DNA from 2 places in the Pseudomonas sp. GW821-FHT03E01 genome. Region 1 is predicted to be linked to the other one. Evidence: riboswitches for the same ligand, from Rfam matches in the RefSeq annotation. Region 1 holds a riboswitch; the other holds the start of a gene.
What was found. A riboswitch is a leader RNA that binds a small molecule or an ion and turns the genes downstream of it on or off. The one in region 1 is predicted to bind cobalamin.
Positions count from the first base shown of each region.

Region 2: another riboswitch for cobalamin. It lies ahead of cobO (cob(I)yrinic acid a,c-diamide adenosyltransferase); the one in region 1 lies ahead of AC07VO_RS06595 (CbtB domain-containing protein).

Region 1 covers NZ_JBWKUI010000003.1:233,982-237,462, forward strand. The annotation lists gene cobW (cobalamin biosynthesis protein CobW) at 1-878, opposite strand, end outside; cobalamin riboswitch at 981-1,193, opposite strand; cobalamin riboswitch at 1,450-1,677, shown strand; gene AC07VO_RS06595 (CbtB domain-containing protein) at 1,800-2,003, shown strand; gene AC07VO_RS06600 (CbtA family protein) at 2,015-2,719, shown strand; gene AC07VO_RS06605 (cobalamin biosynthesis protein) at 2,716-3,129, shown strand; gene cobM (precorrin-4 C(11)-methyltransferase) at 3,212-3,481, shown strand, end outside.
Region 2 covers NZ_JBWKUI010000011.1:235,445-238,925, forward strand. The annotation lists gene AC07VO_RS19930 (PQQ-dependent sugar dehydrogenase) at 1-546, opposite strand, end outside; gene AC07VO_RS19935 (hypothetical protein) at 615-1,199, opposite strand; cobalamin riboswitch at 1,354-1,587, shown strand; gene cobO (cob(I)yrinic acid a,c-diamide adenosyltransferase) at 1,669-2,280, shown strand; gene AC07VO_RS19945 (cobyrinic acid a,c-diamide synthase CobB) at 2,277-3,481, shown strand, end outside.

The DNA.
Region 1 (3,481 bases):
ACCCGCAGAATACCGTGCTGCACCACCAGTTGCGTCAGCGCGTCCATCAGCAGGCTTTCGTCGGCTTGTGGCAGCTCGATCGAGATGGAGTCGAACGCGTCATGGTCGTGATCGTGGTCGTCTTCACCTTCATGGTGATGATCGTGATGGCTGTGACGGCTGTCGATGTGTTCTTCGGAACCGGCACCGAGGCCGATCAGCACGTCCAGTGGCAAGCGACCGCTGCTGGCTTCGATGACTTTCACCGCCGGTGGCAGCTCTTCGGCGACTTCCAGGCGCACGCGGGCCAGGTCTGCGGCGCTGATCAGGTCGGCCTTGTTGAGAATCACCAGGTCGGCGCTGGCCAGTTGGTCGGCGAACAGTTCGTGCAGCGGCGATTCGTGGTCCAGGTTCGGGTCGAGTTTGCGCTGGGCGTCCACTTGATCCGGGAATGCAGCGAAAGTGCCGGCAGCGACGGCCGGGCTGTCGACCACGGTGATCACCGCGTCAACGGTGCAGGCGCTGCGGATTTCCGGCCACTGGAAAGCTTGAACCAAAGGCTTTGGCAGGGCCAGGCCCGAGGTTTCGATGAGGATGTGGTCGAGGTCGCCGCGGCGAGCAACCAACTCGCGCATCACCGGGAAGAATTCCTCCTGAACGGTGCAGCACAGGCAGCCGTTGGCCAACTCGTAGACGCGGCCGCTGGCCTCTTCTTCGGTGCAGCCGATGGAGCATTGCTTGAGGATCTCGCCGTCGATGCCCAGCTCGCCGAACTCGTTGACGATCACCGCGATGCGACGGCCCTGGGCGTTGTCGAGCATGTGCCGCAGTAAGGTGGTTTTGCCCGAACCGAGGAAGCCGGTAACGATGGTGACGGGGAGTTTGGCCAGTGTTTTCATCGGATGCCCTTTGGCAAGGTGGCGGGCATACGGGACGACAACCGGCAACGCGGGCGCGCGTGCCTGAAGAGTTCGCCACCGGATCACCCCGCCCGGTTGAAAGTGAGAATCTGTGTCGAGGCAGGTCTCCTGGCTGACGGTGTGCCAGGCATTGGCCCGGCATTCGCTGCGCCTTCCCGCGAACCCGTTGCACAGGGTTTGCAGTGGCGTGGCAGCGAACATCACCGTTCACAGTTGCGGGGGCAGCCGCGGCATCGACCGCGTTCCCTTCTTAGCTTCGACAGACGCCGAAGAACCTCGAAAGCGCAAGGCTACGCATCGTGTGGGGGCGGGTCAATGTCTTGTCGGCGAATGCGATCACCTGTGGCGAGGGGGCTTGCCTGTGGCGAGGGAGCTTGCTCCCGTTCGGCTGCGAAGCAGTCGTGAAACCATGCACTGCAAATCTTACAGACAGACCGCATGAATCCGATGCGACCGCTATGCGCTCGAGCGGGACCAAGCCCCCTCGCCACAGATATTGGGTGTTAGTGAGAACCCCTGCCAATTGACTCCCCGCCCTCGCCCATGCTCTCCTACACGCCTTGTTACGGGTGCCCTTCACAGGGTGAAACGGGAAACCGGTGAATCATGTGCTTTACTCTAAAGCCATGTCAGTCCGGTGCTGCCCCCGCAACGGTAAGCGAGTGAAGCGTCAGATCCACTGTGCCGGTCATATGGCATGGGAAGGTGATGCTTGCAGGTCCAGGCGCAAGCCCAGCCCCTCGCGAGCCCGGAGACCGGCCCGCAACACAAAGTGACTTTTACGTTCACTGAATAACAAACCCGCGGTGGGCGGGCGCTGTTCGAAATCTCTGCGAGCCCTTGGCGTGCGGAGATTTTCATGCGCTCTATTCACCCGCTGACAGACCAGAGGGAAGCGCCATGACGATCATCAGCAGCACCGCCAGCAACACCGACAAGAGCATCGCCAGCACCACCACGACCCTGACTCAACGCCTGACCGCCGCCGTGTGTGCGTCGATCCTTGGCGCCAGCCTTGTGTATTTCGCCGGTTTCTCGCACATCGAAGCGGTGCACAACGCCGCGCACGATACCCGTCACAGCTCCGCCTTTCCGTGCCATTGAGACCTGCTGAGATGATCAAGCGTATTGCGCAAACCGCAGGTTTCACCGGGCTGCTGGCCGCCCTGCTATTGACCCTGCTGCAAAGCTTCTGGGTCTCCCCGCTGATTTTGCAGGCCGAGACCTACGAAAAATCCGAGCCGGCTGCTGTTGAAATCCACGAGCACGCCGCGGGCGCAGTCGCTCATACCCACGATGCCGAAGCCTGGGAACCGGAAGACGGCTGGCAGCGCGTGCTGTCCACTACCGGCGGCAACTTGGTGGTAGCCGTCGGTTTCGCCCTGATGCTCGCCGGTCTTTACACCCTGCGCGCACCGACCAAAACCTCTCAGGGCCTGCTCTGGGGCCTGGCCGGTTATGCGACGTTCGTACTGGCTCCGACTCTCGGCCTGCCGCCTGAGCTGCCGGGCACTGCCGCGGCTGATCTGGCGCAACGGCAAATCTGGTGGATCGGCACTGCCGCGTCCACGGCCGTCGGCATCGCGTTGATCGTGTTCAGCCGTCACTGGCTGATGAAAGTTCTCGGCGTGGCGATCCTGGCCGTGCCGCATGTGATTGGCGCACCACAACCGGAAGTCCATTCGATGCTGGCGCCGGAAGCCCTGGAAGCACAATTCAAAATCGCTTCGCAGTTGACCAACGTGGCGTTCTGGCTGGCCCTGGGCCTGATCAGCGCCTGGTTGTTCCGCCGCAAAAGCGATGGCCATTACAGCGCATGACTGAAAACGGCACAGTGCCGACCCTGGTGGTCGGCCTGGGCTGCCAGCGCGGCTGCCCCGTCAGCACGCTGCGGGCGCTGCTCGATCAGGCGTTACAGGCCCATCAAATCGAGCTTCGTGAGATCAAGGCCCTGGCCAGCATCGACCTCAAGCGCGATGAACCTGGCCTGATCGAACTGGCCGAACAGCTGGCATTGCCGCTGATGTACTTCAGCAGCGAACAATTGGCGACCTATCAAGCACAACTGAGCCACCACTCGGACATCGCGTTTGAACGCACCGGTTGCTACGGCGTGGCGGAAAGCGCTGCGTTGGCCCTGGCCGAACAATTGGCCCAGGCACCGGCAAAGCTGCTGATTCCACGACAAAAATACGCCCAGGCCACCCTGGCATTGGCCAGCGCCGCGTAAAATCCCCGATAATCCCCGCCTTCGATCATGAGCATTCTTCATCTGAAGCATGCCCAGGCCCTATTTCTGACAGGAAACGACGATGACCGTCTACTTCATTGGCGCCGGCCCCGGCGACCCGGAACTGATCACCGTCAAAGGCCAGCGGCTGATTCGTAGCTGCCCGGTCATCATCTATGCCGGCTCCCTGGTCCCCGCCGCCGTGCTGGAAGGCCACCGGGCCGAACAGGTGGTCAACAGCGCCGAACTGCACCTGGAACAGATCGTCGAGCTGATCAAGACCGCCCACGCCAACGGCCAGGACGTGGCCCGGGTGCATTCCGGCGACCCGAGTCTGTACGGCGCGATCGGC
Region 2 (3,481 bases), on a different contig from region 1:
CTCGCCGTTTTCATAGTGAAAACGCAGCAAACGGTCGGTGTCGGCGACATACAGGTCTTTGCCAACCAGGGTCATGCCGAAAGGCGAGTTGAGGTTTTCCAGGAACACCGTGCGGGTTTCGGCGACGCCGTCGTGGTCCTTGTCCCGCAGCAGAGTGATGCGGTTCGGGCTGGGGACGCCAGCCCCGGCGCGGCCCATGACTTTGCCCATGATCCAGCCGCGAATGCCATTGCTGTCATCGGATTTGGACGGCGCGTTGGTTTCGGCCACCAGTACGTCGCCGTTGGGCAGCACATAGAGCCAGCGCGGGTGTTCGAGGTTTTCGGCAAACGCTGCTACTTGAGTGCCTGCGGCGGCGACGGGTTTTTTACCCTGAGGCCAGCCGATCGCCGGGGCGATGTTCACCGTCGGGATCAGGGTTTTGTTCGGTTCCGGCAGCTTGGGCGACGGTCCGGTGCCGTCCGAGACTTGCAGGCTGGAGGTTTCACCACAGGCGGCGAGCCCTCCGGCGAGCGCGATGATGAGAATGAGCTGGGGTTTGCGCATTACTGATCTTCCCTATGAATGCATTGACGTAATCATAGAGAAGCGTAAACACCCGATGGTTCAACCGGTCAGCCGCGGGCCTCCTTGAACAGCACGGCGATCCCCGGATGGTAGTTGCCGGTTTCATTGCGCAACTTGCGGTAGGCGTAAGGGAAATACCAGGCCACGGCGCAGGTGTGCTCCTTTTGCAGGTCGTCGAGCATGTCCTGGAGTTCTTCCGGGGTGGCGCTGTGCTGGGCTTTTTGTGGGGCGACAAACAGGCAGCCGAGTTTCAGGTCGCTGGTGTAGCTGATGCGCTTCGCGTCGCTGGTGATGTCCGCCAGTGCCTGGGTCAGGTTCAGGTTGTTGACCCGCGGCCAGCGCTGGGTGGCCTGCAGGTACGCGCGTTCTTCGCTGGTGGCGATAAACAGATCGGCGCGGGCGTTGCGTTCGCCTTCTTCGGTCTGTTTGCGCGACGGTGTTTGCTGCAGCGTGACCATTTCCGCCATCCAGGCTGCGGCAGAGAGCAGGCCGAGGTTGGCGTTTTCGTCGTACCAGTAAGGCGTATCGTTATCGCCGCGCACGGCGTTGTAGCGGTCGATACAGTCAAACCAGCGTTCCAGCACCGGGCGCAGGAATTCCAGCTTCGGATTGCTGATGATCATGCCTTGCATGTGGCTCACCCTTGTTATTGTGTTGTGAGGTTGTGGCTCTTTGATATCACTGCTGGCAGTGTGGCACAAGATTGGCGTCAGATAATTGATCAGCGGCAGTTATTCGCCGGAAGGCGTCCCGTCTTTAATTGACGCTCCACCCCCAACCCTCTAACCTTCGCGGCTTGTTTCAGGTGCTCTGTGGCCTTGGTCGACAGAGTGAAACAGGGAAGCCGGTGAGTGGATTTCTTCCAGCGAAGAATGATCACGATCCCGGCGCTGCCCCCGCAACGGTAAATGAGTGAAGACTGCGCCTGATGCCACTGTGTCGATGAACGATGCGGGAAGGCGCGCAGTTGGCCCCGAGCCGCTCATGAGCCCGGAGACCGGCCTGATCCATTCAGCGGCATCACGGTGGGCGATGCCAGGCTTCTTGCCGTCTATTCTTGTGCCTGCCCGCCGTTATCCAGCCTCAACGGAGAGCTCCCCCATGACTGATACCCCCGATCGTGACGAACGCCATCTGGCGCGCATGCTGCGCAAAAAAGCCGTGATCGACGAACGCATCGCCAATTCGCCGAATGAATGCGGCCTGCTGCTGGTGCTGAGCGGCAACGGTAAAGGCAAAAGCAGTTCGGCGTTCGGCATGCTGGCGCGCTCCATGGGCCACGGCATGCAATGCGGTGTGGTGCAGTTCATCAAGGGGCGCAGCAGCACTGGCGAGGAGCTGTTCTTCCGGCGTTTCCCGGAGCAGGTGCGTTTTCATGTGATGGGCGAGGGCTTCACCTGGGAAACCCAGGACCGCCAGCGTGACATCGCCGCCGCCGAAGCTGCGTGGGCGGTGTCCCGCGAACTGCTGAGCGATCCGTCGATTGGCCTGGTGGTACTCGATGAATTGAACATCGCCCTCAAGCACGGTTACCTCGATCTCGATCAGGTGCTCAGCGACTTGCAGGCCCGTCCGCCGATGCAGCATGTGGTGGTCACTGGCCGTGGCGCCAAACCGGAGATGATCGAACTGGCTGACACCGTCACCGAAATGGGCATGATCAAGCACGCCTTCCAGGCCGGGATCAAGGCGCAAAAAGGCGTCGAGTTGTGAATCAACCACGTCAATGCCCGGCGGTACTGATTGCCGCGCCGGCCTCCGGTCAGGGCAAGACCACCGTCACCGCCGCGCTCGCCCGCTTGCACCGCAATCAGGGGCGCAAGGTGCGTGTGTTTAAATGCGGCCCGGACTTTCTCGACCCGATGATTCTCGAGCGCGCCAGCGGTGCACCGGTCTATCAGCTGGACATGTGGATGGTCGGCGAGCAGGAAAGTCGTCGTCTGTTGTGGGAAGCTGCTGGCGAAGCTGACCTGATTCTCATCGAAGGCGTCATGGGGTTGTTCGACGGTACGCCGTCCAGTGCCGACCTGGCGCGGCATTTCGGTGTGCCGGTGCTCGGCGTGATTGACGGCACCGCGATGGCGCAGACGTTTGGCGCACTGGCCCTGGGGCTTGCGCGCTATCAGCCGGATTTGCCGTTTGCCGGTGTGTTGGCCAACCGGGTTGGCACCCTGCGTCATGCGCAATTGCTCGAAGGCAGTCTGACAGAAGGCTTGCGCTGGTACGGCGCGTTGTCCCGGGAGACCGGCATCGAATTGCCGAGTCGGCACCTCGGCCTGGTACAGGCCAGCGAATTGAATGATCTCGATCTGCGCCTCGATGCAGCCGCCGCCTCGCTGGCCAGCAGTTGCGACGTGGCTTTACCGCCGGCCGTGGAATTCGCCGCGCCTGAAGTGATCGCCGCCGAACCATTGCTGGCCGGTGTGCGGATTGCCGTGGCCCGGGACGAAGCCTTTGCGTTTACCTACGGCGCGAGCCTGGATCTGCTGCGGGCGATGGGCGCCGAGTTGTCTTTCTTCTCGCCGATCCGCGACCGCGAGTTGCCGGAGGCAGACAGCCTTTATCTGCCGGGTGGTTACCCTGAATTGCACCATGTGGCGTTGTCACAAAACACGCCAATGCTGACCGCCATCCGCGCTCATCACGCAGCGGGCAAACCGTTGCTGGCCGAGTGTGGCGGCATGCTGTATTTGTTGGATTCGTTGACCGATGTCGAGGGTACTCGCGCTGAATTGGTTGGCTTGCTGACCGGTGATGCGGTGATGCAGAAGCGTTTGGCGGCGTTGGCCTTGCAGGCGGTGGAATTGCCCGAAGGTTTGCTGCGCGGGCACACCTATCACCACTCGCTGACCAGCACCGAGCTTGAGCCGATTGCGCGTGGCCTGAGCCCCAATGGCGGGCGAGGGGCGGAGGC